3 regions of the Paenibacillus sp. Y568 genome follow, and region 2 is predicted to be linked to each of the others. Evidence: riboswitches for the same ligand, from Rfam matches in the RefSeq annotation. Region 2 holds a riboswitch; each other region holds the start of a gene.
What was found. Region 2 has a riboswitch for thiamine pyrophosphate ahead of AC1D7X_RS24960 (ABC transporter ATP-binding protein). Riboswitches for the same ligand answer to the same signal wherever they lie in the genome.

Region 1: it holds a riboswitch for thiamine pyrophosphate, as region 2 does, so the genes downstream of both, AC1D7X_RS18435 (thiamine phosphate synthase) here and AC1D7X_RS24960 (ABC transporter ATP-binding protein) in region 2, are expected to answer to the same signal.
Region 3: it holds a riboswitch for thiamine pyrophosphate, as region 2 does, so the genes downstream of both, AC1D7X_RS05740 (ABC transporter substrate-binding protein) here and AC1D7X_RS24960 (ABC transporter ATP-binding protein) in region 2, are expected to answer to the same signal.

What each region holds. Positions count from the first base shown of each region.
Region 1 covers NZ_JCAIUM010000014.1:12,355-22,420, forward strand. The annotation lists gene AC1D7X_RS18410 (GNAT family N-acetyltransferase) at 1-377, opposite strand, end outside; partial or broken gene AC1D7X_RS18415 (thiazole synthase) at 533-1,084, opposite strand; gene thiS (sulfur carrier protein ThiS) at 1,098-1,301, opposite strand; gene AC1D7X_RS18425 (FAD-dependent oxidoreductase) at 1,298-1,819, opposite strand; gene AC1D7X_RS18430 (hypothetical protein) at 1,783-1,941, opposite strand; gene AC1D7X_RS18435 (thiamine phosphate synthase) at 2,024-2,653, opposite strand; TPP riboswitch at 2,809-2,912, opposite strand; gene murI (glutamate racemase) at 2,998-3,777, opposite strand; gene AC1D7X_RS18445 (immunity 53 family protein) at 3,871-4,158, opposite strand; partial or broken gene AC1D7X_RS18450 (DUF2264 domain-containing protein) at 4,329-6,173, opposite strand; gene AC1D7X_RS18455 (glycoside hydrolase family 88 protein) at 6,270-7,406, opposite strand; gene AC1D7X_RS18460 (response regulator transcription factor) at 7,463-9,070, opposite strand; gene AC1D7X_RS18465 (sensor histidine kinase) at 9,058-10,066, opposite strand, start outside.
Region 2 covers NZ_JCAIUM010000031.1:413-10,478, forward strand. The annotation lists tRNA gene AC1D7X_RS24890 (tRNA-Glu) at 1-54, shown strand, start outside; tRNA gene AC1D7X_RS24895 (tRNA-Met) at 74-150, shown strand; tRNA gene AC1D7X_RS24900 (tRNA-Asp) at 182-259, shown strand; tRNA gene AC1D7X_RS24905 (tRNA-Lys) at 270-345, shown strand; tRNA gene AC1D7X_RS24910 (tRNA-Leu) at 361-445, shown strand; tRNA gene AC1D7X_RS24915 (tRNA-Pro) at 490-563, shown strand; tRNA gene AC1D7X_RS24920 (tRNA-Gly) at 576-646, shown strand; gene AC1D7X_RS24925 (Gfo/Idh/MocA family protein) at 1,326-2,318, shown strand; gene thiE (thiamine phosphate synthase) at 2,491-3,159, opposite strand; gene thiD (bifunctional hydroxymethylpyrimidine kinase/phosphomethylpyrimidine kinase) at 3,146-3,970, opposite strand; gene thiM (hydroxyethylthiazole kinase) at 4,042-4,833, opposite strand; gene AC1D7X_RS24945 (ABC transporter substrate-binding protein) at 4,926-5,387, opposite strand; gene AC1D7X_RS24950 (ABC transporter substrate-binding protein) at 5,432-5,875, opposite strand; gene AC1D7X_RS24955 (ABC transporter permease) at 5,872-6,639, opposite strand; gene AC1D7X_RS24960 (ABC transporter ATP-binding protein) at 6,629-7,321, opposite strand; TPP riboswitch at 7,499-7,603, opposite strand; gene AC1D7X_RS24965 (helix-turn-helix domain-containing protein) at 8,865-9,407, opposite strand; gene AC1D7X_RS24970 (VOC family protein) at 9,563-10,066, shown strand, end outside.
Region 3 covers NZ_JCAIUM010000003.1:128,652-138,717, forward strand. The annotation lists gene AC1D7X_RS05720 (TVP38/TMEM64 family protein) at 1-69, shown strand, start outside; gene AC1D7X_RS05725 (ABC transporter ATP-binding protein) at 90-929, opposite strand; gene AC1D7X_RS05730 (ABC transporter permease) at 963-1,724, opposite strand; gene AC1D7X_RS05735 (thiamine-binding protein) at 1,721-2,014, opposite strand; gene AC1D7X_RS05740 (ABC transporter substrate-binding protein) at 2,068-3,117, opposite strand; TPP riboswitch at 3,225-3,336, opposite strand; gene AC1D7X_RS05745 (pyridoxamine 5'-phosphate oxidase family protein) at 3,513-3,929, shown strand; gene AC1D7X_RS05750 (EAL domain-containing protein) at 4,078-5,112, shown strand; gene AC1D7X_RS05755 (glycoside hydrolase family 65 protein) at 5,262-7,565, opposite strand; gene pgmB (beta-phosphoglucomutase) at 7,648-8,322, opposite strand; gene AC1D7X_RS05765 (LacI family DNA-binding transcriptional regulator) at 8,451-9,497, opposite strand; gene AC1D7X_RS05770 (alpha-amylase family glycosyl hydrolase) at 9,820-10,066, shown strand, end outside.

The DNA of each region.
Region 1 (10,066 bases), on a different contig from region 2:
TATTTCTCATAGAATCCGATGGCCCAGAATGCCGACTCCCAAGTACCGATCAGTATGGTCTTCTTCGTATATCTAATCAAAAAAGATAATAAATTCCCCCCGATCCCTTTACTACGCTGATCTGTTCGTACATAAGCATGACGTATCAGTGAAACTTCGCCTTTCTCTTGCAATCCCATCACGCCAACAATCTCATTATCTATCTCGTATCCCCAAAGTAACACTCCATCATTAATCTCTTCATTTAATTCATCTAGAGTCATATAGGGTTCCTTATATCGATTTTTAGGTATGATTCCTTTATAGGCTTGCGCAGCATCATTAATAATATCATAGATTGTCTCTATATCATTTACACCACATAACCGAATCATCATTACCCCATCCTTTATTATCATTTTACTAAATATAACAAATAATGGTACAAACTTCATCAACGGTAAAATCATCACTAAGAAACCTAGACAGATCTCTCCGCTAGGCTGCTTGATATCATGTGAATTACGCTAGTAACAAACAAAAGTTACTCTACTTAAGTACTACTCCAACCCTCCATCGGACTACTTGCGGAGGCATACCTTTTCTTCGGAATTCTGCCTGCCTCGAATCCTAATCTACCTGCTGTAATAGCAAGTTTCATGGCTAAGGCCATCTTCACCGGATCTTGTGCCCCTGAAACAGCAGTATTAAGTAATACGGCATCTGCCCCAAGCTCCATAGCAAATGCTGCATCCGCAGGACTTCCTATCCCTGCATCCACAATGACAGGAACTGTTGCTTGCTCAATAATAAAAGATAGGTTCAACGGATTAATGATACCTTGACCTGTTCCAATGGGTGACGCACCCGGCATGATGGCATGAACACCTAAATCTTGTAGCCTTTTGGCTAACAACACATCATCTGATGTGTAGGGCAGAACGATAAATCCTTCATGTAATAACATCTCTGAGGCTTTTAACGTCTCCACTGGATCGGGTAACAGCGTCTTCCAATCCCCAATCACTTCAACCTTAATCATATCGCATAATCCAGATGCCTTCGCTAATTTAGCACTCCGAACCGCCTCTTCTGCTGTTGTAGCTATCTTCCAGATGTTAGCCACCCCCTACAAAATGAACGATCTCAACTCGGTCTCCATCCGATAAATGCGTCTTGTCATGATCTGATTTTTCTAAAATTTGCTTATTCAACTCGAAAATAAGCATCTTGTTCTCCAAGCCAAAATGTACTAATACGTCTGCCATTTTCCTACAATCATTAGGAATATCAATTCGTTCTCCATTAACTTCGATCATCATACTGGAGCCCCTTCCTTGTCTAGCACACTTTTCTCATGCCGATCTACTCGATAAGCCTCTAGAGAAAGCTCCTCTTCCTTCTTTCCTTCGACCCAATCTGCTACAAGCTTCCCAGTCATTGGACTAAGTAGAATACCATTACGATAGTGACCTGTTGCAACATATAATCCTTTCCACTGAGGATGTTCACCCAAATAAGGTAACCCATCCAGTGTCTGTGGACGTAAACCGCTCCAAACACGCTCCCACTCTGCGTCAACAATATCTGGTAAGAGTCGCTTCGCTGCATCTAACAGTTTGGAGATGCCACCTAGAGATACCCTTCGATCATAGCTATGTGCGTTCGCCGTTGCTCCAACCACGATACGTCCTCCCTTCTTCGGAACTAAATAGCATCCGTGACTAACTATTGTGGATTGAAGTAGTGGGATATGACTCAAAACAGAGAAACACTCTCCCTTAACCGGATAAATTGGACATGTTACTCCAACCTGTGCAAGAAGAGATCCGCTCCACACTCCTGAAGGAATGATTTCACCTCAGTAAACTCTTTTATTTGTGCTCCAAGGGCTACTGCAGCTTGTGCAAATGCTGCGCACAATTCAGGAGCATCGACTTGACTGTCCTCTTCTATTCGCATCGCCCCTCATATGTTCTATTTGCTTCATCTGATCATTGTCCTCCTTCATTTGTAAGTACTTACTTCATCTTTCGCTTCGAAATCACTCCTTTAGAACCCATATACTTTGACTGTCTAATGCCTCACGATAGTCTTTTACGGACTTTAAGGGATTATGGCTTTCTGTAATACCCGATAATACTGCAATACCAGCAGCTCCAGATGTCATGATCTGATGCACATGATCCGGCTTAATCCCTCCAATCGCAATAACTGGAATAGAAACTTTTTGCACCACTTCCTCTAATGCTCGTATTCCTCTGGCTGCCTGGTTAGGCTTAGAATCTGTCGGAAAGATATGCCCATACATCAAATAATCAGCACCTTCATTGCACATCGCTACTGCTTCATCGACATCATGAACAGAACGTCCTATTAACATTCTCGGAAAATCTCGCCTTACTACCTGTACTTGTAAGCTATGGCTACCTAATTGGACTCCCAGCGCACCCGTCGCCCAAGCAATGTCCACTCGATCGTTAATTATTACTTTACTGAGAGGAACTCCACCTGCATTCATAGCTAGTGCTCCTTCCCAGATTTCAGACGCACTGCATAATTTCTCCCGTAAATGAAAGGCAGTCACATAAGGATGTATAAGCGCTGCTATCTTCGCAAAGTGCTCCAAATTGGATTGACCATTAGAGATCACATGTAACTCTCTCGCCGTCACTGCAATCAACCTCCCTTCCCCCTGACTACTCTTCTCGTTAACAACATGTAAACATAGAAATCAACAAAAAGGGCCACCTTCTACATAGAAGGTGGCCCTATAACTATAGTAAAAATAATGTAAACGTATATACGCATACAAAACTTATGATAACCATGTCTTTGAGCTCACTTCCCTACGCTGGTATAATCCAGATCAGGTTCAAAGGGTTTGGAATTATCCATTCCGTCTCAGCCAAATAGCACCCCTAGTGATCTAACGTATTTAATTAAAATTCATAGTAACATAAATATTGGAAAAATAGAAACCTTTTTTTCTAAAGATAACATTTCGTTATCACCCAATTACGTTACTTTATTTAAGACGATTCCCAGTGCTCTTTCCATCTTTAGCACGTATCCTGAATCACGACTCGAGCATAAAAGGGTGGTCTTCGTTTCTCCTTGAGCATTCCGTTGAAGATTACCTTTTAACACTTTTCTTAATCGATTCACAGTACCCTTACTTCCATCAACGATATGAATATGATCGGGTAACATTTGTGTTAATATGTCTTTATAAAAGGGATAATGCGTACACCCTAGAACAATCGTTCCATATGTACTGAGATCGAATTCTGATAGTTTACACTTGAAGTACTCTACTATCGTATCCGTATCGAAATTTAAATCCTCACAGAATTCAACTAACTCGGGTAATGGTAACGAATCTACGATGCATTGATCATCTATTCTAGATACTAAATCTGTGTACTTAGATAATCTCAAAGTCAACGGAGTAGCAAAGACAAGCACTCTTTTTCCCGTTGATCTAGTTATCTCTATAGCCGGTTTAACAGCAGGTTCCATACCCACAATGGGTATACGATAAGTACTTCTTAATTCTGCAACCGCTATACTGGTTGCCGTGTTACAAGCTATGACGATCGCCTTCACTTGTTGTTCTTTCATCAGCGTTTCAATTGCAGTTTTTACATACCGTTTTACTTCTTCCGTTGATTTGGTTCCATAAGGAACATGAAGTGTATCCGCATAATAAATATACTCCTCCTGTGGGAGTTGCTTGATGGCCTCAGCTAGTACCGTTAATCCGCCTAATCCTGAATCAAAAAAAGCTATTTTCATTGGTTTCACCTTTCAACATCTGCTTTTAAAAATAAACACTATTCTTCTATTCCATCATAATCATTGAGAAAATAGGTATCTCTAATCTCTAACCTATCCTTCTGCCCATTCCTTAAAGAGCTGTATCATCTCTTCTAGATTACGTAATCCACCCGCACCTTCAAAATAACCCTCTTTAATCCAACATCTTACCCAGTCATTGTCATCTCGATCGAGGATAATTTCATTTAAAGGTTTACCTTCCAATTCCGTTTCAAGTAATGGAATGGTCACTCTCCATCCTGGCGTATCTATGGATTCAATCTTCAATACATGGGTTTGCTCCCATTCATCATCACAATAACTTGCATACCAGCTTTCTAACCATTTCAGATAACTCATCTGTCTCAGCCTCTTTCTACTTCTTTATATGTTACGTCATGCCCATCCAAATCATTTCTATTCTTTATGATATATCAAAACCTCCTATTTGTTTAATTCTAATGTAATGAAAATATTTACATTTACAATTCCGCCACTTACGCCACTTCTGTACACTACATTCAAATCATTCAGTCCATCTTGATTGTAATTAACATTCCACGCTGCGTCGTAATCATGATCTCTTTGGTTTCGATACGCACATTCAATGAATCCATGGGATCAATTTGTGTGCATCGTTCCTTGCCTGATGTTCCTGACTCACCGAGTACAGCGGATATCAACCAATGGACACCTGACTCCAACCTTGCTTGTAGCGTTGGAATCCCTGTTCGGGTCTGCATAATGTTCGTATTCGCATTTGCATAAATAATATCAGCTTGCGTATACCCCTTTACATTACGAATGCCGCTTTTCCCATGAGAATTGGATGCTATCACTCCGATCTCGCTTAAGGATGCCACTTGATCGAACTCTAACCCCAGTGCGAATCCACCCTCAGCCACATCTAACTGCCTCTGTGTCCCTACCCTATGGATGCGTATATGCCATGGAAGGCCTGCTATGATCCATGACTTCACCTCTACATTGGACCAAGGCTTCCATCTTGCAAACAGCACATTGTCCTTGATGAAGGACTCCTCATTCTTCCTTTTGACACGGAAGATGTTGTCACATTCGCTTAGAGCTAACATCGAATCGAAAGCCCCTTGGGACAACCCCCACTCTGCTCTTGGTACACTAAATCCAAAAGCCGTTGAATAGACGAACTTCTCATATTTAGCCGAAGTATGTGTGTGTTCATTCGATGATAAATGACCTGTGTTAAATGCAGTTACATGTCCATTCTCCTCTTCACGACAGATGACCAAATGAGCAGGCAACTGCACTTTCATGTTACTGATCAGTGGTAACGGTAACTCTTCCGCTTGCCAGAAAGGGTGATCCTCAGAAAGAGCTAAGGGGAGAAATGTCTTCATTGCCCAATAAGGAGACCCCGGAGCATTGTAATTCTCAGCCAAGATCAGATTCGGATAGGCATACCCTATCGTAAGCACACCATGTGCATCAAATATAGGTTGCTGGAACCACCAACATAAATTACGCATAATGAGTCCCTTTATGACTCCTAGCGGTAGAGAATCTATTTCCGCAAAAGCCATTGCGCTCCAGAATGCCGACTGTGCGAATCGATAACTTAAACTTCTTCCATAAGGAAGAGCTGCACCCTCAGGTGTGAACCAATGGATGAATTCATTCGCAAATTCCATTGCTCTCTCCTTGTAAATTCGTGTTCTCACGGGATCCTCTTCACCCATTAATTTCACATATAAGAGACTATAATAATGAATAGCGAATGGACCGTAGTAATCGACGTGTGCGCCGACCCCATCAGAGTACCAACCTTCAGACATATAGAAATCATCGATTCGATTCAAGTTGCTTTCCATTTGTTCTTTGTCGAAAGGAAGTCCTATTTTACGGAAGCCCATATTGACCAGTACGTTAAAAAATAACCAGTTACAATCATGACAAGGATGTTGGTTGATCTGATCTAATCATTGATACAAATGAAGTCTTTCTAGTTCATTCAGGGGACCCCAGATTCGATCAGGAATTAACGCAAGGGCGAACCCGAACGCTGCCATTTCCACCAGTCGCTGATCATAATCAGCTACAGCTCCCCAGTATTCAACATGTTCAGGGTTAGTTCCGTTACGAATCCCCTCTAAACAGATGTCCCAGAGCCCCTCTTCAACGCCTCCTGCTAGCAACGGTATAAGTCCCCACAGTACTCGCGAGAATCCTTCTATCTCTGCACTGGATGATGGACATCCAGATCCAGTATTTCCTATTTGTAAACGTGTATTACCCTCGCTATAATGTGATTTTAACGGGTAGGTAATTTGCCGGAATGCCTCTTCCATATCCTGCTTTGTTTGTAATGGATTTAGACTAATCTGATTCCCATACATATTCATATAACCCACTCTCCACACTTAACGATTCCTGTATAATCTTCTATCGATACCAACTGATATTTGGAATGCGATTACATCTGTATGTACAACTTATTCCCAATAAAACGGTCCTTTACCTCTTAGTCGTGCTAGCCCTTCCACAAAGAAAAAATCTCCGTATATTAGTGGCACGTCAACATTCTGTCCACCTGGATAATGGCTTGTTCCATGAAGAATCAGTCCTTCTTCGCTAGTATCGTCCCATGCACCATAATTTTGGTACAGTGATTCTAGCATTCGTTCAGCTGGTTCTCGATAGACAGACTCTTCTAGCTCATCCACTTTCTCAGAAAGTAATAGTAGCCCGCTCGCTGCGCATGCACCTGCAGATGAATCTCTGAATTTCCGTTCTTCGAATGGCGCTCGGAAATCCCAGTGCGGTACAAGATCTTCCGGTAGTCGACTGAGGAAGAAGTGTGCAACGCGCTTCGCGGCATCAAGATATGCCTTCTTACCTGTATGATGATAGGCTAACGTCAATCCATATAACGCCCATGCAGCCCCCCGTGACCAGGCCGATTCTGGTGCATAACCCTGTCCACCTATTCCCTCTATGAACTCTCCCGTATGCGGATCGAACTTCACAATATGATAGACAGATCCATCTGGTCGGATGAAATGCTCAAGCACAGTATCCATATGTGCTTCTGCGATGTGGCGATAGCGAGGATCACTACTAATCTCGGACGCCCAGAACAGGAGTGAGGTATTCATTGCACAATCGATAATAGCTAATCCAGTATTGTCTTCGCCTTCATACCACGGATTCCAAGCACGGATGTACCGACCCTTCAAGTTAAATCGAGCAGCTAAGAAATTGGCGGCCTTCATGGCCCTCACTTTCGAGATCTCGTTACCTATTATCTTATACGAGGCTATGCTCGTTAATGTCCACATAAAGCCCAGATCATGATCTAGACGTACATAGTCGTTCAGTACGGCATCCAATTTTTCTTCGCATTGTTCCGCTATAACCTTCAAGCTATTATTTTGGCTATCGTTGTATAGAAGCCACAATATCCCCGGCCAGAAACCTGCTGTCCACCAGAACGGCTCTTCTAATGTATAAGTACCCCCTTGACTCGCGTGAGGGAATCCTGCCCCTATTCGTTGACTATTACGCTGTGTTTTCTCTAATGATTTTGTCCATGCTTCTTCTAACCATTCATGTTTACCAAATGTCTTCATTTCTAACCACCTACCCATCGACTGTATTTTTAATAGATTTAAGTCTTGTGATTCTACTATCCCCTGTACTCCACCGGAGTGACACCTGCATGGGCTTTAAATGTCTTAATGAAATAGCTCTGGTTGTCATATCCGAGCAGTTCACAAATCGTACCTACCGTATTATTGGTCTGATCCAGCAGTTCTTTAGCCCGCTCCATCTTCAGCCCTGTAACGTATTCGATAAAAGTCATCCCTGACTCCTTCTTGAACAACCTACTGAAATAACTAGAGTTCAGATGGAGATGGTCTGCCACCTCATCTAAACTAATTCTTGTATTCAATCGAAGAGATACGTATTTACAAGCCTCCGCCACTTCCACCCTTTTGCTTGCTCCGACTCCTGTTCCCGACACCGCTGCGATCGATTCTAGATGCTCATTCAACCATACACCTAGCTCAGATATTGAATCTATATCCACGATTTCTTTGTGTAGGGTATCTGCCGAATAGGAGGGTCGAATCGATTGGCGTGAATATAACTTAAGTTTTAAATCGAGAAGTAACTTGAGCATCCAATCCTTAACCATCTCTGATGGGTACCTTTCCTTCTTTATAAGTGAAATACATACATTGGCAACCTCTCGAGCTTTGGACGATCGCTTCTCTAGTAACACTTCACGAAGTTCTGAACTAGTCTGATCATAGTAAGCGAAAAGATTCTGTCCAAGATTGAATTCAGTTGTGGATCTCTTTTTTGTAATCTCACCTGTTTCTAAGTAAAAACGCTGTTCTTCATTCACAAGTAATTCATTCAATCTCTGCTTTAGAATTTCCGGCGTATCACAACCGGTGCCCATAATGAAAGACATGCGAACTTTAAGCACTTTAAACAAAGTGGACTGAATGAGCTTCAGATGAGAAATCGTTTCATCGTAAATATTCATTTTGAGGCTAGGTCTATAAGAGAAAAGGAGAACCGAAGTCCTTACGTTGTATCCGATATGAATCCCCTCTGGCTTTAACCCATTCATCACTTCGTTCATCACATTACTTATCGCAAAATGCAACGTTTGATCAGATGAGAACCGGTACTTGACTAACCGATAATCTTCTAGGTAACCGAAGACTGGCAAGCAATATTCCCCCTCACTAAACAACCCATACTCTATCGCATCCTGCTTCCATTTGTCTGCCGAGATTAGAGGTTGATGGATGAAGTTCTTAATAATTTGTTCTTTGCGCAACTCCTTCGTTTCGCTGAACAGATGTCTCATGTGTAATTGTATCGAGCCCGCATGCGTCTCCACATCCATAGCATCTTTGAAACGACGGAGTAATTGAACTAGATCTGCTGGTACCAACACATCCTTGATAAGGTAATCCTGTACATTCAGACGCATAGCTTGCTGTGCATATTCGAATTCGTTGTGACATGACAAGATCACAATTCGCACATCTGGCTTCAATTCCCTAATACGTGCGGATAGCTCCAGACCATTCATTCTTGGCATTCCGATATCGGTAATTAGAATGTCAGGAGTCTCCCGCTGAGCATGCTCCCAGGCATTCCAACCATTTTCATGCGTTCCCATTAAGCGAAGCCCAAGTTCTTCCCATTGAATTGTATCAGACAACAGTTCGATGACAGGGTAATCATCATCCACTAACATCACGTTATACATTCCGTATCCCTTCTCTCTAGCGGTATATGCATCTCAATGATTGTTCCTGCTTCTGGTTCGCTGTGTACTTTAATGGTGAACTCCTCTCCGTAAAGTATTCTCATTCGCTCTACCACATTCTGTAGACCTATTCCAGAGAATACTCCCTTACCCTCTTCCTCGACATTCGTGTGAAGCACATGAATCGCTATCTTTCTTAGAATAGTTTCTTTTTGGATTGGTTCCATACCTTTTCCATTGTCTTGCACAGTCAGGACTAGATGCCCTTGCTCCTGATTAACCTTAATACCAATCGTTCCCGATTTCTGAGCGAATCCGTGGATTAGCGCGTTCTCAACGATCGGCTGAAGAAAGAATCTTGGCACCTTAACTAGAAAGGCCTCCGGAACAATATCAAGTTCAAGATTCACCTCTTCCTTTTGCCTTAGATTCATCAAATTCACATAGTGGGATATGAGATCAATTTCTTCATGAAGGAATATTTCATCTTCCTCTCGACTAATAGTCATTCGAAGTAATATGGATAGTGAACCAATCATTTGAGCACTCTCTGAGTCCCCCCGCTTCATGACTTTCATTCGAATAGAGTTAAGTATATTGAACAGAAAATGGGGGTTGATCTGCGCTTGTAGCATCTTCAGCTCTGCCTTTCTTTTGCGTGCTTGGGTATCCGAGACTTCAGCAATCATCTCTGTAACCCGATCCAACATCTGATCGAACAACCAGCCTAGACGACCAATCTCATCATGACCACGCACACCTGAGCGTACTTTCAGATTACCTCTCTGCACCGCAGTTGTGACTTTACCCAGCCTTACTAGTGGCTTCGTGAATGCTCTAACCAGGGCAATAAGCAGAACGAGAAAAACAAAAAATGAGATCAACTGATAGATAAACACACGACTGAAAATGGAACGGATATTTACGATTGCATCTTCATAAGGTTGCATTAGGACAAGGTGCCAATCAGCAAGTGCTATCCTCTTTTGTGCTATA
Region 2 (10,066 bases):
AGACACCTCCCTTTCACGGAGGTAACAGGGGTTCGATTCCCCTACGGGTCACCAATAGCATATTTTACAATGACGCGGGGTGGAGCAGCCCGGTAGCTCGTCGGGCTCATAACCCGAAGGCCGCAGGTTCAAATCCTGCCCCCGCAACCAATTTTATTCCTTAGAGGAATATATTCAATGTGGAACCGTGGTGTAGTTGGCCTAACATGCCTGCCTGTCACGCAGGAGATCGCGGGTTCGAATCCCGTCGGTTCCGCCATTTTTTACAAGGGACATTAGCTCAGTTGGTAGAGCACCTGACTCTTAATCAGGGTGTCGAAGGTTCGAACCCTTCATGTCCCACCATATTTTTTAAATTGTGCGCGTGTGGCGGAATTGGCAGACGCACTAGACTTAGGATCTAGCGTTTCACGACGTGGGGGTTCAAGTCCCTCCACGCGCACCATCTTTTCATTGGAATGACTGAATGGCATAATCATTTCATAACATCGGGACGTAGCTCAGCTTGGTAGAGCACCTGGTTTGGGTCCAGGGGGTCGCATGTTCAAATCGTGTCGTCCCGATATTTTATTTTTGCGGGTGTAGTTCAATGGTAGAACTTCAGCCTTCCAAGCTGATAGCGTGGGTTCGATTCCCATCACCCGCTTAGAGATTAATAAGCGAATAGTTAGTTTTAAACAGAAAGAGCTGCGGTTTCCCCGTAGCTCTTTTTTGTTTATATAATTTTTTTTTCAATTAGGCCAGTAATTATAGAAAACAATTTAAATTAGGTGCTTTACGAATAATGGCTCCAGATTGTCGAAGTTTTGTAACGATATAGGTGTCGTCTTCTGCAAAAGAGTTGGCTAGCGCGAGTGAGCCTGCACTGGTATGCATTTTATCTCCGGTATTTATAATTATCTTTCAATAATTTCGGAATCCCGTGGAGTGCTCCTCGAGCGCCTTGTAATGCCCGTTCGCTATCTAAGGCCTCCGCAATGAATAGAACATCTGGATTGATCTCTAGCACGGAGTTAATCGTCAGGCTATTCTAATCATGATGTGCTATACGATCAAGATACATGAGGACTAGATTCCTAGAAGTGATATCGCCTGACTCTGGGGCAGCTTGAATATCTGAGATCGTGGCCTCTACGATTTCAAAAGACATGATAAGCACACTTCTTTCTATATCATTATTTTCCAAAATAAGTATAACTGGTTTTGGTTATTTTGCACAAAGAATGTAGAATTATTTTCTATTATTTGAACAAAAGGGTGTACAATTCCTCGAACAAGCCGTTATATATAAGTAAGACTTTAAAAAGAGATGGAAGGTGATCACGATGATACGGTTTGGAATCATTGGAACCAACTGGATAACGGAACGTTTCGTTCAAGCAGGGATCGAGTCAGAATTTTTTAAATTAAGTGCAGTTTACTCACGTACAGAGGAAAAAGGGAGAACTTTTGCAAATAAATATGATATTCCACACGTGTACACGAACTTGGAGGAAATGGTATCGAGTGATGAAGTAGATGCTGTCTATATTGCGAGTCCTAATTCACTTCATGCTAAACAAGCTATCGTATGTATGAATCACGGTAAACATGTCTTATGCGAGAAACCTATGGCTTCGAATGTGAAAGAGCTTGTAGAGATGATAGATACAGCCCGAACAAATGATGTTCTGTTAATGGAAGCTATGAAATCGACACTCATGCCGTGTTATCAGATCTTGAAAGATAACTTGTATAAAATAGGGCGGGTACGACGCTATTTTGCAAGTTTCTGCCGGTATACATCTAGCTATGAAGAATTACAGAATGGAAGTGGAAGTATTCCAAATGTCTTCAATCCAGCATACTCTAGTGGCTCATTAATGGATTTGGGTGTCTATTGTATTTATCCAATGGTGACTCTCTTCGGCAAACCAGAATCCATTGAAGCTGTGGGTGTATTACTATCGACTGGGGCAGACGGAGAAGGAAGTATGGTTATACGATACAACAAGATGGATGCAGTGATTATGCATTCTAAAATTACGGATTCCTATCTGCCTGTAGAAATTCAGGGAGAAAACGGGACGCTGGTTATGGATAAAATTAGTTCACCACAAGATATTAAGATTCATTATAGTGATGGTACGATTGAAGACCTTAATCAACCAGATGCACATAAGCCAATGTATTATGAAATTCAAGAGTTCATCAGGTTATTGCAGAGTAATCAACGAGATAGCAACGTAAATTCACTTGCCAATTCACTGATTGTTGCAGAGGTGATGGAGGAGGCAAGAAGACAGATCGGACTTCAATTTGAAGCAGATTTGTTGTAGTACAGAATAGGTTGATCTATCAATAAAATAGTACATGAAATCGTGACCGCTCCTGAGTGAGGATGGTTGAATGGGTATTTTTTACGTTAAAATTATAGTTATTGAAAAAAGGGACCCCTGTGCTATGGTTATAACTGGCTTAGGAGCCCCTTGCTTTATAAGAAGCGATGTTCTATTGTCGAATATCTGTCTTCCGAATGAACTCAGCAGCAGCATCCCTAATAGAATCGGCGCTTGCTATAGCTGATATAACAGAGACGCCATCTGCGCCCGCCATGATTATAGCTGAAGCATTATCTGATGTGATTCCACCTATTCCAACTAAGGGAATATCAATACCTTGTGTACGTATGTCATGAAGAAGTCTTGTACCCTGTACTGCCTGGGCATCATCTTTGGATTGCGTTGGATAAATAGGACCTATACCCAAATAGTTAGCTCCATCTTGGATCGCTTGCTGAACTTCTTCGATCGTATGAGCAGATACACCGATGATCGTGTGGGGACCTAACTTTTTACGGATGGAACTTGCGGGTTCATCATCTTGCCCAACATGGACACCATCCGCGTCAATAGCAATAGCTAGATTAATATCATCGTTCACGATGAATGGGATTCGGTGTTCCCGACATAACTTCTGGAGTTGTTGGGCTAATGCAAGCTTAGCTTGTCCGACTAATGCGTCAGGACCCTTTTCACGAAATTGAAACATGGTAATACCGCCAGAGATCGCCTCGAACAACACGTCTACAGGATCCTTGTGGCAGTTGATACTTCCCATAATGAAGTAAAGTCTGAGCGATGAACGAATGGCATTGAACTTAGCATCAGCGGGAGACATATTCTTCACCCCGTTGTCTTCTCTGGTATGCAAAATGGTTCGTAGGACCATGACCTGAACCGATACCTAATTGATCTTCAATCGCCGATTGAATGAATGATTTCGCAATCTGAACAGCTTCAAGTACAGATTTCCCTTTGGCTAATTCTGCTGTTATGGCTGCTGAATAGGTACAACCCGTACCATGCGTATGTCTCGTCTCAATTCGCGTATTCTCCATATAAATATATTCATGTCCATCATAGAGTAGATCCACAACTTGTTCGGTAGAAGCATCATGTCCACCTTTCATCACGACATACTGACTACCCATCTGATAGATGACCTTAGCAGCTTCTTCCCGATCACTTAGGGATTGAATCGTCATTCCGGTAAGTATCTCTGCTTCAGGTACGTTAGGCGTGGTTACAAGAGCAAGTGGGAGCAGAGCTCGAATAACGGATTGAACGGCTTCTTGTTGCAACAGAGGAGAGCCACCTTTGGCCACCATAACAGGATCAATGACCAAGTTCGACCAATTGTACTGCCGTATTTTATCAGCAACGATTCGAATAATCTCTTTGCTAAATAACATCCCCGTCTTTAAGGAATCAGGTCTTAAATCAAGCCCAATGGAGTCTAACTGCATCGTAACGGCTTCGATACTTGAAGGGAAGACCCCTTGAACTCCTAACGTATTCTGTGCGGTTAGCGCAGTAATGGACGTCATTCCGTATACACCTAATTCTTGAAATGTCTTCACATCCGCCTGAATGCCAGCGCCGCCTCCGCTATCTGAACCTGCAATGGTCAAAGCTTTATATATACTCATAGTGTAACCTCCAATTCATTTGCTTCTAATTTCTTCGTATGTTTTGTATGCCAGAACTGTAATACTCTCTATTAAAGTTTGTGAATGATAGCTCTTTGTTGAACAACTTCTGGAGATACCATCGCTAATTGATTCAAGAATTCGATCTGAAAACTTCCAGGTCCTTGAGTTAGTGTGTGCTCAGCGGCTATTTCTGCTGCAATGCCATAGAAGGTAACAGCCTCTAAAACGGATTCTAAGTCTTGATGTTCAGCAACGCTTAAAAAGGCTGCAATCACAGACCCAAGTAAACATCCGGATCCCGTAACTTGTGTCATCATCCGATGACCGTTACTAGCAATATAGGTAGTCTGTCCGTCTGCAATGATATCATCTTGACCAGTAACGACTACAATACAATCTAATTTAAGAGCTGCCTTTTGCGCTAACTGAATCACATTACCCTCACCCGAACCAGCATCGACCCCTTTAATGGACCATTTCTCACCAACAACATGGGCTACTTCAGCGACATTTCCGCGAAGTACGGTAAGTTTAACTTCTTGAGATATTTGTTGTGCTATAGTCGTGCGATAGGAAGTAGCACCTGCACCGACTGGATCAAAAACGACGGGAACATGATTCTCATTGGCTGATTGACCTGCGATAAGGATTGATTCTACAATCCGTTCATTCAGAGTACCCATGTTGAGTAGAACGGCATCTGCAAGTTTTGCCACTTCGGCAACTTCTTCTTGGCCATCTGCCATAAAGGGGGAGGCACCTAAGGCAAGTAACCCATTTGCAGTGAAATTGGTAACTACCGTATTGGTTATGTTGTGAACAAGTGGATTCTTTTGACGTACCTTTTGTAGAAATGACATCATTATTTCCTCCTTAGAATGAATTAGAAATTGATAAATGCATCATTAACGTCTATCGATTTGGATAGCAGCTTGTTACTGATTAACCATTGTTAAACGTTCTTCCATGATTCTGGAGCTTGGTATCCGAAAGGATGGCCTTCAGGGTCCATAAGAGGTAATAGAATCTGTAAGCTCTTCGTTTCTATTTCTTTATCGAGTGGTGATGTCTGGTCTTCATGTTCGAAAAGTATAGAAAGAGCTTGATCAGGATGTTGTTGTATGTATTCTTGCCCTTCGCCAATGGCTGTAATAAATTTAGCCAATAGCTCATGGTTCTCTTTCATACCTTGATCGCTTGCGACAAGTACGAGTTCATAATAATCGGGTACTCCATAATCTGTAGGATTCATAGCGAGCATGGGGTGCCCTTGCTTAGCTAGGATCAGTTGTTCGTGATTGATGAAACCACCCATTATGGCATCAACTTTTGAAGTAGCGATTGATGGAATCAGATCATAACCTAGATTGACCATGTTGACCTTCTCAGGATCTCCTCCATCGTTCCTAATCATCGCTTCATATAGAGGAATGGACGAGTATCCAACGGTTGTACCTACTAGGTCTTTAGGGGAATAATTGTTCCATCAGCAGGCACCATGAGATGATTGAGCGGATGTCTCACGATTGCGGAGATCGATTTCACTGGAATATGTTCACCGCGTGCCATAAGTACCTGTGGTTGATAGCTAAGGGACAGATCAATTTGTCCAGCGGCAACTAATTTTAAAGAGTCGTTGGTATCTGCTGGCATTTGAATCGTAACGTTTAATCCTTGTTCCGCGAAATATCCATTCTTTTGTGCTGCGTACAAGAAGGAATGAACAGCATTTGGATACCAATCGAGCATGATCGATAGGTCTTGAAGTTGTTCTTTTTCCGCAGATGAAGAGAGTTGCGAAGTGACTTGCTGCTGTGAACTCGTTCCATAACGACAACCTGTGATTGATAAAAGAGTGCATATTAGTAGTATGGTTATCGTTGCTTTCCTAGTTGATGTCATTTCGTAGTTCCTCTCCTCTTAAGAAATTGTTTCTCTAAGATTACAATCAACATAAAAAGGGAAATGCCAAGTAAAGAGAGGATAAGTATGAATGCGAACATGGCATCTGTATGCATATTGCTCGACATTCGACGACTAAAGTAACCTAACCCCTTCGTACCTCCTAACCATTCGCCAATGGTAGCTCCCACGACACAATATACGATGGAGAGCTTCAGTCCTGAGAAAAAGGAAGGCAAGGCCAGCGGAACTTCAATCTTCCGAAGAATATCCCAACGGTTAGCTCCCATCGTCATCAGTAGCTCTATATAATCGCGATCACCCTTCTTAAGGCCATCATAAGTACTCACAACGATCGGAAAGAAGGCCGTCAGGAAGATCACGGCAACTTTGCTCCAAAGGGTGTAACCAAACCACATGATGAAGATAGGAGAAAGTGCGATTAAAGGTATAGTCTGGCTAATAATCAAGAAAGGATAGAAAGCTTTCTCAATTGAACGAAAGATATGCATAGCCGTAGCCAAAATAGTGCCAACGATGACAGAGAATATAAAACCTAAAGAAACCTCTTCTAAAGTAGCGATCAAATGTTGACCAAGCAATAGCTGCCGATTGTTGAATAATGCACGGACAATTGAGCTTGGCGCGGGAATAATAAAAGAAGGGACCCAGCCTAATGTGACAACGGACTCCCAAGATAGTAAGAGTACAAGTAAGACAAGTACAAACCATCCATAATCAAGTGCCCAGCGTTTAAGTAACATGTAGTCGTCTCTCCAAATTCTGTCTCAATTCTATAAACTGAGGGTCGTAGTTCATTTCGTAATGTCTCGGTCTAGGGAGATTTACGACGATTTCTTGTATTCCTTGATCACTGTCATGGGACATAAGGAAGATTCGGTCACTTAATAGAATAGCTTCTTCTAAATCATGTGTAATGAAGAGAACCGTCTTATGTAGCTCATCCCAAAGTTCAAGTAACCAACGATGCATGTCTCTTTTTGTCATGGCGTCAAGTGCACCAAAGGGTTCATCTAGTAGCATTAAATCTTGGCCCGTAATTAGTGTTCTGAGAAAAGCGACACGTTGTCGCATACCACCGGATAATTCATCTGGAAAGGCAAGTTCATATTTTCCTAAGCCGAGGCGGTGTAAGATTTCCTTAATCTCTGTGATAGTATCCTCTTTGTTTCTACGGGATTGTTCTCGATTAAGCTCCCAAGGGAGTAGACAATTGTCTAGAACGGTTCGCCAGGGTAGAAGGAGATCCTTTTGAGGCATATATGCGACTGTTCCTAATCGATGTGTGACTTGTTCTCCATGTATCCGAATTTCCCCACTTAGGGGCTCTAAAAGTCCAGCGATTAACTTGAATAGGGTACTCTTGCCACAACCACTTGCTCCAATAATGGAAATGAATTCACCTGCATGAACTTGGAGGGACAACTGTTGAAACAGCGGAGATTCATTAGGTCGGTGTGCAAAAGAGTAGGATAAATCATGTAGTGATAAAATTGGTGGGATCCCCTCGCTTTCTGTAAAATAAACAAATAAAGACCCAACCATTTCCGGAGGGAAATGAGTGGGTCAAAAAGTCCAATCAAGCTAATCATCGCATGAGTTGAAGATTTCGTTCCACTTCCCTCCGCTGGTATAATCCAGATCAGGTTCCAAGGGTCCGGAAATTCTTAGCTCCATCTCAGTCGTTAGACTCCCCTAGTGAAATACAAAGGTCTTATTCAATTAATAACCCATCCAATATAACATACTTTGGATATAAGTAAATAGAGGAATCAATGTTGGTCTCTTGATTACGTATCGTGATCACGGACAGCGCGTCCTCAACTTTGAAGGGTGAAAGTGGGGTAGGGCTGTTTTTTTGTCATGCAAATTTGATGAGTGAAGGATTGAAGAAAGGAAACGATCGGATATATAGATAAATATATATATATAGCTACACATGCATCTGGTTAACATCGAACGAGATGTGTCGCGTAGCTCTGGTATTTTGTTTAGTATATTGGATAAGGTAAATGGGAAATAGTTGATAAGGTAATAGAAGAGTATATAAGGAAAGTGGAAAAGAGTCGGTGAAAGTAATGAAAAGGAGTGGGTATAAAGTAAATAGAATTGAGTAGGGGAAAGTGAAATAGTTGATATAAGGTAAATAGAAAGTAGTGGAGGTAATTTAAATAGAAAACAGTTAGTGGATACTCGCTACACATTGAGGAACTTAACAATATTGATGTAACGTTCAAGGCCTATGGCGACGCAAGTATCAAGGCTAATAGCTAATACTAACTAATAACGAAGACTATAGGTGTTATGCGAGCGAAAAGTAATATTTGTGGTTAGGAGACTTACAACTTCTGATTTTGTTCAGTCTCTAAATACTTGGAAAAGAAATGCCAAATAACAATAACAATATTGAATATTCAATACGAATATGAGTGTAACTTGAATTTGCAATTCATCAAGTAGGCGATATTTGTTAAAAGGAACATGAAATAACAGGAATTCTCCTGTTATTTATGACTTGTACACTCTTAGCAGAACACTTAGCTACAAATTTCCTGTTAAATGAAATGATCAGCCACCATGTGGGGTTAGAAGGACTGTATTATATCGATTGAGACCCACCGATTGGCGTAACGCGGACTGCATTACCTCGGTTAACATAACGCGGACTGCATTACCTTGGTTAGCGTAACACGACTGCATTACCTAGATTGAGATACCACCGATCCATGTAACAAGGATTGCATTACCTCGATTGACGAACAAGGAACGTATTACTTCGATCCACGTATCGGGGAACGCATTACGTCAATTGACGTAACAAAGATTGTAATACTTCGATCCACGCAACAACGAACGCATTACTTCAATCGATGTATTACAGAATACGTCCCTATTCCACGGCCCAAAATTACCGCCACTTAAGCTTCTACAGCTTATGGAATGTATACATGAAGAGATCATAATAATTCTAATACACTTCACCGTCTGAATCGTTATTAATGGAGATTAATACGATGGCTACTTCATTCCCTACATTCTTAACGTAATGAGGTATGCAGGCTTTCCAACTAAAAGAGTCGCCCGCACTTAGAGTAGCAGAATCTTCCCCTTGTTCGACGTATAAGGTGCCTTGTATGATGAAATGCATCTCTTCACCTGCATGCGCATGAGTATCCTCTGTTGAGGCGCCTGGGGGCATCTCAACTAGCATCATTCGTACATTACCACGATTCGTTAGATGTTCAACTTCAAAGTTCTTCTTACCGTGAATAGTCTTTCGTCGTTCGTCTTTGCGTATGATTTGCATTCGTTCTTCGTTCTTTAATAGAAGAAATGCGAGTGGTACGTGTAATGCTTGGGCAATGCTATCTAAAGTAGCTATGGATGGGGATGTCTTATTGTTCTCTACTTGACTCATAAATCCTTGTGATAATCCAGTACGTTCACATATTTGCTGAATAGACCAGTTTTTCCTTTTGCGAATGGACCGGATATTTGAACCAATATCCATAATAATCTCTCCTAATTGAATCTTTTTATTTATAATACCAAATAAATATTGACTAAGCAAAACAATCATGATAAATTTATCTTATTAAATAAATATTTCTATTACAAATATATTGCTTAAATATGATCGTAATAATTAGCGAGAGGAAGATGGTTATGACACACCAAATACATCCAAGTACTGAGATTGGCTTAGTGAAACTTAAGATTAGCGATCTGAAACGTTCCGTTACTTTTTATACAGAGGTCGTAGGATTACGAATTCTGAACCAAACGGAGAATATGGCAGAGCTTACGGTAGACGGTAGACATCCTTTGTTAATATTAGAGCAAATAGCGAATGCTGTAGTTCTTCCTGAAAGGTCTGTAGCAGGGTTATATCATTTCGCCATTCTGGTGCCAGATCGAGTTTCTTTGGGATTATCGTTGAAAAATTTAATTAAAAATAACATAGATGTAGGCCAAGGAGATCATCTAGTGAGTGAGGCTCTGTATATTAATGATCCTGATAACAATGGTATTGAGATCTATGCAGATCGACCCAAGGATAGCTGGAAACGTGATGCAGCTGGGGAATATATCATGACAACTGATCCAGTTGATGTAGATGGCTTACTTGCGATATCCGAAGGGAAGTCTTGGAGCGGGTTAGCGGAAGGC
Region 3 (10,066 bases), on a different contig from region 2:
TTTTGTATTGCTCTTATTGTCATGTTCGGAGCGAGTCAATATAGAGGTTATCGTAAAAGCCACGGCTAAATGGTATATCATTAGCGTCCTTATTTAGCTTGAACTTGGGTTTTGCGCTGTTCTTCTTTCATCCATTCCGATAGTTCACGTCTTAATCTTAAGAAGGTAGGATCCTCCGTTATCTCCTCTTTACGTGGTCGAGGAAAAGGCACATCAATGACCTCTAATACTGAACCAGGCCGGCTTGAGAACACATAGATCCGATTGGAGAGCAGTAATGCTTCTTCAATATTATGTGTGATTAGTAAGATAGAGCGTCGGTTTTCTTCCCAAATATCGAGTAACCAGCGTTGCATATCACTTCTTGTGAGTGTATCTAGTGCACTGAAAGGCTCGTCTAGGCACATCAATTCCTCAGGACTGAGTAGGGCGCGCAGGAAAGCAGCTCGCTGTTGCATCCCACCGGATAACATATGTGGGTAAGCTTGCTCAAATCCAGATAGACCAACTCTAGTGATCCACTCTCGAGCCTCTGCTCGAGCTTCTCTTTTGGACATTCCCTTCACTTCCTGCGCGAGAATCACATTATCCTCAATAGTCCGCCATGGAAACAGTGCCGGTTGTTGAGGCATGAAGCTTATATGACCTCTCTCACCCGTTACTTGTTGTCCATTCATCCATACTTCCCCTGCATCGGGTTGGACTAATCCACCAACAATTTGGAATAGTGTGCTTTTTCCACACCCAGAAGGTCCCACGATCGAGACAAACTCTCCTTGCTCCACCGTGAGTGAGACCCCATCCAGTACAGGTAGACTTTGGCGTCCCCTTTTAAAACTCTTATGAATATCGGTAACCTTTAATACAGGATATGTCGAGGTAACTTCATGTTGAGAGTTACGTTCTTCTTGCTGTATAAGGGATTTCAACAATAGTAACACGCCCTTTATGATGTCATAGGATTATCTTTGTTGCTGTCGATTCCACCGAACAAGCCATTTCTCAATCAGAGCAATGATGGCAAACATGATAAGACTAAGAATAACAATGATGGAAATCGCAATAAACATACGGTCCGTACGATAACTAGCTTTTTGAAGCATCATATAATAACCAATACCTTTATCCGAACCGATCCATTCAGCAATGACGGCACCCATCACGCTATAGGTAGCTGCAATCTTAATTCCTGAGAAGAGTGAGGGTAGGGCATGAGGAAGCTCTAATTTAATAAAAATTTGTCTCTTACTTGCTCCAATCATGTGCATATAGTTAAGCATCATACGGTCCGTCTGTCTGAGTCCTCCCATCATAGCAACAGCTACCGGAAAGAAACAAACAAGGGTAATGACGATGATTTTAGGCAAAAGACCGAAACCGAACCAGATCATAAGGAGTGGTGCAAGAGCTATGGTAGGTATATTTTGACTGAGAATCAGTAGGGGGTACAAGGCCGATTTAAGAAAAGGAATAAGGTGTAACACAACGGCGATCATAAGGCCTACGGAGGTTCCAATGATGAATCCGACACCTGTTAATTCTACTGTAGCCAAAGTATGTTCCCATAATCCAGATGATTGAGCTGAAGCTTCACGAGTAATATCTATCGGAGAGGGTAGAATCCACTTCTCAATCTCAAAAAGTGAAGTACATAGTTGCCATAACCCTAACAAACAGATGACCGCCACAAGGGGCGGCCAGATTTTGTTCCACCCCAATCTCATGGACGATATTTCTCCGTTAACTTATCCATGCTGATCCCGTTTGGATTGTGGGCGATTTTGATCTGAGAAATAACACTTGGACTCCCTGCTTCAACAAGAGCCTTATGCATGTTCTTTACGATGTCTAGTAACTGACTAAGCTCACCTTCCATGGTGGTCTCAAGGGAATGAACCTCGTGTTTCACACCGGATTGTTGGATAACCTCAATAGCACGATCTACATAAGGAATAGAATCCTCATTTCCAGGGGTCTTCGGAATAACTTGAATACTTAATAGTGTGTTTGCCATAATTCATAATTCACCCTTTCAATATTTAATATGGGATTAACGGTTGATATATATCACTCAGCTAAAAAATCATTAGTATATGCTTGCTTCATATCCATTTGTTTATCAAGAAGCTTATGGCTGAACATCCAATCGGCATAACCTTGCCATACTTCTTCCTTTTGTTCACCCCAACGAGGTGCGTCGTCGGTATAGCGGGGACTAAGCCACTTTTGGCTTGCTAGAACTAAACCTTTATCCAGCTCAGGAACTGATTTACTAAGGATCCCAGCAGCTTCTTCAGGGTTATCAATGGCAAGTTGGTATCCTTTGGCTGTAGCTTTAAGGAAAGCTTTTACTAGCTCAGGGTCGTCTTTGATCTGCTGCTCATTGGTCACAATAACAGGTGTGTAATAGTCTAACTCTGGAGCATAATCCTTCACATATAACATATCGAGCGGCTCTTTACGTAGTTCAGCTTCTATACCGGTCCATGCATAGAATATCCATGCGAAATCGATGTCACGCTTAACTGCCGTAAAGTAATCAGCATCACCCATATTGATACTCTTCACTTTCTTAACATCCGAATTTTCTTTCTCCATGATTGAACTCATGATGGCTTCTTCTACAGGAGAACCCCATCCGCCGTATGATTTACCTTCGAAATCCTTCGGTGATGTAATGTTCCGATCTACAGGTGCAGCGAAGCCTGAGGTATTGTGTTGGATCACTGCCGCAATAGACACGAGAGGTACATCCTGCGTTCTTGCTTGCGTTACGCTCTCTTGGTAGCTAATTCCAAAAGGAACTGCGCCTGATGCAACCATCGTATCGGCACCACCCGATCCTGGTTGGACAATATCTACGTTCAGACCCTCTTCTTCATAGTAGCCTTGATCCTTCGCAACGTAGAGCCCGGTATGATTGGTGTTAGGAGTCCAGTCCAGCACAATCTTTACATCTCTTAATTTCTTAGGTTCTGTTGATGATCCGTCATTAGGTGATTCTGTAGACTGATTACTTGCTTGTGTTGTTGGATCATTCTTGTTACCTCCGCAGCCAGCTATTACGATCAATAGTAGGCACATTAGAAGTAGTGTCAGGGGGTGTTTCTTTCTCATCTGATTTCTCTCCTCTGTTGAGCTTGGTATGTTCCAAGTCCCGTTAGTATTCAACAAAAAAGCGCCCCGTAATCGGGACGCATGTGGGCGCAAGATAGATATGATAGATCACATATCGGGTTACGTTCCTACGCTGGCATTACCCAGATCAGGTATAAGGGTCAGTGTCTTGTGGGACACACTCTCAGCCGGCCAATTCCAGCACCCCTGTACATATGAAGTTAGGGTATTTCTACAAGAATTATAATCCAATACGGTATAAGTGTCCAGTAACCTAGAGAATAAATGGATATTGTGAATTGTGTACATGGTTGCGGTTCTTATGTTTAAAAGGTGGGTACAATAAGCATATGTGAGTCTTTTTCATACAACATGAGGAAAGGGAATGATTTTCTATGGAAAGAACCTTAACTGAGCAGGAAATATCGAAAGCACTAGACCATAATAAGATTTGTTCTCTCGCAACAATAGAAGGCAATAAGCCAAAGCAGAGATATATGGTGTTATATAATGAAGGATTGAGTATTCATTTAGCTACCAACAAAAAAACACATAAAGTTGAAGAGTTGAAGGAAAACCCTTACGTTTCATTGCTTATTGGATATGAGATAGGTGGAAGTAAAGAGGTTATTGAAATAGAGGGAACTTGTACCATCTGCACGGACGAAAGTCTAAAAGAGAAAGTATGGAATGATGATTTGAAAAAGTGGTTTGATGGTCCTGAAGATCCTAATTATGTCATTCTTGATATCTTCCCTAAACATATTTATTACACGGATAAGGATGACAAACAAAGACAATGGTTTGCATAGAGGGGAGAGTCGTGTGGTCTGAGACAAGGTCTCAGGCCATTTTTTGTCGATAGCAAGAGTTCGTGATAACAAATGTATCATCTAATAACAGATTAGCGTGGTATAATTAACTCAACATTTTTCGCCAATATATGTAAGGAGGAAATTCATGAGTTGCAGCGGATGTTCTGTCATACGACCAATAGAAGACCAAGGAATTGTACGTATCAAGCCCCTTAATAACTCACTGACACATATGCTACTACAACAAGGAATAGGTGCCGAAGTGATCGCTGATTGTACAGTTGTTCCTTACAACCAGAAAGAAGAGATATTCGACCTGTTGCATGTCTTGAAGACGCTTCCTCAAGAAGAGCGTACGCATATAAAAATCTTCATCACAGGACTGGGAATACATACGGAAGACAAGCATAGCTGGATTCCATTAGTTCAGTTGGAAGCAAGATTAGAGAATCAAAGCGTTGTAGATATGATTAGTCATGATAAATTTGCAAGCCATATGCAACCTATTGTAGATACAAATGAACAGATTATAGGTTTTGAGTTCTTGTTACGATCGGCACCAGGGTATCAATCATTCCAGCCTTATCAGTTATTTGAGGTAGCAAGACAAACGGGGTTACATTCCTTTCTTGATCGCGTAGCACGAATTACCGCTATTGAGACGAGTGCACAGTGGGTCCCTAATGGACTTAAGAGATTTATTAACTTTCTGCCGTCATCTATATACAACCCTAAACATTGTCTTAGTCATACATTTCAGGCGATTGATCGTTTGAATTTAATTCCTGGGGACTTTGTTTTTGAAGTTGTAGAGACGGAGAATATAGAACATTTACCACAGTTATTACATATATTTGATCTGTATCGAGAAAAGGGCATGTCCGTTGCATTAGATGATGTAGGATCAGGGTATTCTACAATTGAACTCATGTCGGAATTAAAGCCTGATTATGTGAAGATCGACCGTAGTTTAGTTGATCACTGTGATCAAGATCCAGTAAAACAGCGGGAAATCAATAGAATAACCGAAGCTGCATTACAGTTCAAAGGTCAAGTATTAGCAGAGGGAATAGAACGATATGAAGACTTCCAATTCTGTAAGGACGTAGGTATTAATCTGGCCCAAGGATACCTGTTTGGTAAACCTGCTGAGCGGCCACCACTTGATATGATGATATAAATTATGTTCTAGAATGATGGAATACCTATATAAGAAAGGGGCTTATCCCACAGGTCAAATGTTGACCTTCTGGGAGAGCCCCTTTGTATAAATATAAGACAATGGTGCCGTCTTTGAGAGAGGACGGCACCCGTTCTATTTGTGTGTAATTACAGACTAACTTTAATGTGACTTAATCCACCAACAGTATAATCATTGCCGTATACATTCACGTTAACAGATGCTTCAGTCTCATTACTAACGGTTACATCGTGTTCACCAACCGTAACTTTAAGACGAGAATTACGGAACATGACTTTGAAGGAGAATGAATTCCAGTGTCCAGGGTTGAATGGGTTCAAGCATAACACGCCATTCTTCACTCGAAGTCCTCCAAATCCGTGTACAACCGACATCCAAGTTCCTGCCATACTCGTTGTGTGACAGCCGTCTTCTGTATCATTGTTATAATTGTCGAGATCTAGACGAGAAGTACGTAGATACATCTCATAAGCTTTCTCTTTATATCCCAATTCACAAGCTAGAATGGAATGGACACATGGTGAAAGGGATGACTCATGTACTGTAAGTGGCTCATAAAAGTCGAAGTTACGCTTAACTGTATCTAGGTCGAACTGATCTCTTAATGTAAATATGCCTTGCAATACATCCGCTTGCTTAATGTAAGCAGAACGAAGGATACGATCCCAGGACCATTGTTGATTCAAAGGTAAGTTGGAAGGATCTAGTTCTTTCACTGGGGTTAGATCTTTATCTAAGAATCCATCTTGTTGTAAGAACACTTGACGTTCTTCATCGTAAGGATAGTACATTTTAGCAATGATATCTTTCCATTTGGATGTTTCTTCTTCCGTAAGATGTAACTTCACGATAAGTTCTTCGTATACACTTGTTTCATTCTTCTGTAGAAGATCAAGTACTTCCAAAGTGTACTTCATAGTCCATACCGCCATACTATTTGTATACCAGTTGTTATTTACGTTGTTCTCGTATTCATTAGGCCCGGTGACACCTAGCATCATATATTGATCTTTGGCAGGAACATAATTAACGCGCTCTTCCCAGAATCGTGAAATTTCTGCGAGAACTTCAAGGCCATATTGACCCAGATAAGCTGAATCCCCTGTATAATTAACATAGTTATAAATGGCATAAGCAATGGCACCGTTACGGTGAATTTCTTCAAACGTAATTTCCCATTCGTTATGACATTCTTCCCCATTCATCGTAACCATTGGATATAATGCGCCTTTGCTAAATCCAAGCTTCTTAGCATTTTCCTTCGCTTTTTCAAGGTGCTTATAACGATAGATTAAGAGGTTGCGTGCAATGGATGCATCCGCTGTACTTAAATAGAAGGGTAGGCAATAGGCCTCTGTATCCCAATAAGTACTTCCGCCGTATTTCTCTCCTGTAAACCCTTTAGGTCCGATATTAAGACGGTCATCCTCACCCGTATAGGTCTGATCAAGTTGGAAAATGTTGAAACGAATCGCCTGTTGTGCGGCTACATCGCCTTCAATGACGATATCACTTTCACGCCATTTCTCAGCCCATGCCGTAACATGTTCTTTAAGTAGCTCTTGGAAACCTAGTTCCATAGCTGATGTAAGAAGTGTACGTCCTGCCGCTAATAATTGCCCAAAACCATGATCACGTGATGTCACATTCGCAACATATTTGTACAGAACAACCTGTTCCTTTTCTTGAACATCAAGTTGGATCTGATGAGCGACATATTTATCCTCATGGATTAATTCAGGTGTTACTGTGACAGGTTCGCCATTCTTAAGCAGCGTGTAAGCCATAACAGATGTAACGTGGAAGTCTAGCTTCTTTGTCTTGATCGTTAGAGCAGCATCTTCAGGAGTAGCTTCTTTCAACACTTCTAACCAGAACTTCTCATCATAGTTGGAATCTTTATTAGATACATCGCCATCCAAGTACGGAGTCAAAGAAATGGAACCACTGAAGTTCAGTGGTGTTACTGCGTATCGAATTGCGCCGATCTCTTTCTGTGCAATGCTGATGAAGCGTAAAGCCTCAATCTTTACTTCTTTACCTTCAGGAGTCTCAGCGATAAAGCTCCGTGAAAGGGTTCCTTCTTTCATATTAAGGACACGTACGAAATCCTTAACCTTGCACACAGCTAGATCAAGTGTTTCACCGTCAATAACAACATCTATACCAATCCAGTTGGTTGAATTCAACACTTTTGCGAAGTATTCTGGGTAACCGTTCTTCCACCAGCCTACACGTGTTTTATCTGGATAATATACACCAGCCATGTAACTACCTTGAAGTGAGCTACCGCTGTATGCTTCTTCGAAATTAGCACGTTGTCCCATATATCCATTACCAATACTGAAAATACTTTCTGATATTTCATGATTATGAGGATCGAATCCTTCTTCAATAATGCTCCACGGATCTAACTTTAAATATTGCTTCACATGAATCGTCTCCTTCAGAAGTTGTGATATAAGTATGATTAATACATTTCTAGAAAAAAAGATAGAATAAGTGTTTAAACGACTATTGTGCTGACATCATACGTTGTAATTTCTCAACAGACATTTCTTTAAGTGAAGATACGACAAGTTCTGCTTGAGTCAGTGTACCAGGAGATCCAATACCAATCGAACGCATTCCTGCACGAACCGCTGCTTCTATACCAGCTTCAGCATCCTCGAATACGACACAATGTTCAGGTGCTACTTGAACAGCTTCTGCACCGAGTAAGAACACTTCGGGATCAGGTTTGGCATTGGATGTCTTGGTTCCATCAATGATGGCATCGAAATAAGGAACGATGTTAGCATTATTCAGTATAGTCATAGCATTTTTGCTAGCAGATCCTAAGGCTACTTTAATTCCGTGTTGCTTCAATTCTTTCAGAAAGGAGAGTGAGCCAGGTAAGATCTCTGATTCATCCATGGATGAAATGTAGTCGACGTACCAAGCATTCTTCTTCTCAGCGAGCGCAATCTTTGTATCATCATCGAGTTGAACGTTACCAACCTCAAGTAGAATGTCTAAGGAAGCCATACGGCTGACGCCTTTTAGTCTTTCATTGTCTTGCTCCGTAAACTCAAATCCTAGCTCATCAGCTAGACGTTTCCATGCTAAAAAGTGATATTTCGCAGTGTCAACAAGCACACCATCTAAGTCGAATAAGCAAGCTTGAATAGGGGAATTTGTAGCGTTCATTATAGGGTTCCTCCTTATTGTGCAAACGTTTGTATCATGAGTAAAAATATAATGAAGCAGTAGCTGCTTCATTTATCTCTAATATGAGGGAATATCTACTTAAAAGTCAATGCAGAAAGACCCATATGTTAGTTTTGATGGCTTTTATCCGTTACGGAGATCATAGAGGATTCCCTTACCATAAGGCGATGCGGGATAATATGTCTCTTCTGAAACTGCTTTTCTCCGTCGTGTTGAATACATTGAATTAAAGCTTGTGAAGCGGTATAGCCTAGATTATAAATACCAATATCGATGCTACTTATCGGTGGTGTTGAGAGTTCAGCAATTGATATATTATTAAAGCTGACGATACTTAGATCATCAGGAACTTTATATCCCAGTTCATGTAAACCACGTAGTACACCAAACGATACAAGATCATCCACCACAACTAAGGCTGTCGGACGCTCAGGCAAGTTCATGAAGAACGACATTGCTCGGTATCCACTTTCTTGTAAGAATTCTCCTTCAACAATCCAGTCCTTGCGCATTTCAAGACCACTTTCTTCAAGAGCTCTTTGGTAACCCTTAAGTCGATCCAATGAAACGACGTGATTCGGAGGTCCACTGACAAATCCAATTCTTCTATGTCCAAAGGAAATCAAATGCTTGGTAGCATCATATGCGGCTTGAGCATTATCATTATCGACGGATAGTAGGTCGGGATATTTCTCACTGCGCCCAATTAAGACAAAGGGGTGATTATTGGAATGTAGAAATTCGACCACAGGATCATCTTTACGCGAATAGAGTAGAATAGCACCGTCGACTCTTTTCCCGTTAATTAAACGAGATACAACATCGACTTCTTCTTGCTCACTACCTCCAGAACTAAGTACAACATCATAGCCGGAACGGTTAGCTTGTGTCACAATCCCACGTACTAACTCCATGAAAAATGAATTCAAGAATAGTTCTTCAGCAGATTTAGGAAGTATAACGCAAATGCTGTTCGTTGTCTTAGACACGAGGCTCTGAGCCATGATATTGGGGTGATATCCCATTTCCTCTAGAATGACCTTTACCTTCCGAGAAGTTTCACGGCTAATTCTTGGGTGATTTGATAGCACTCGGGATACCGTGGAGGGAGATACGCCAGCTTTTTTAGCAACATCTTTAATCGTTACAGACATAATGACCTCCCGGATGATACCGTTTGCGTAAATAAGTTAAATCAAACAAACGAGAAATTCATTTTTACACTTGATATCTTAATCTAATGTCTACGGCTTGTAAATAACAAACCTTTCATAATGATAGTAAGTATACCATAAATAATAGAAAATTAGATCATTCGTGAGAAAAACGGAGAAATAAATAGATCTAATCTGTTTATATTCACTAAGTCAATGAATATAAGGATATATAACGCTACCATCGTTTTGACTTCAGGTGTTCCTCCGTTATGATGGTACCCATAAACGACTATAAAAAGTCAATTAAGGGAGGGATAATTTGAAAGTTATAAAACCAGGAAAGGCAGATATTCGTGTGAAGCATCTAGCTCTTGGATTAATAGGAGTTTCGATGCTAAGTACATTATTGGTAGGCTGTACTTCTAAAGATAACACTCATGTGACACAAACAGAACAGAATAAACAAAATACGACCACATCTACGACAAGTTCACAGAAGAAAGCACCATCTGTTTCGAAATCAAGTCAACTAATTGATGAACAGCACTCAACCGTCTATTACGAGA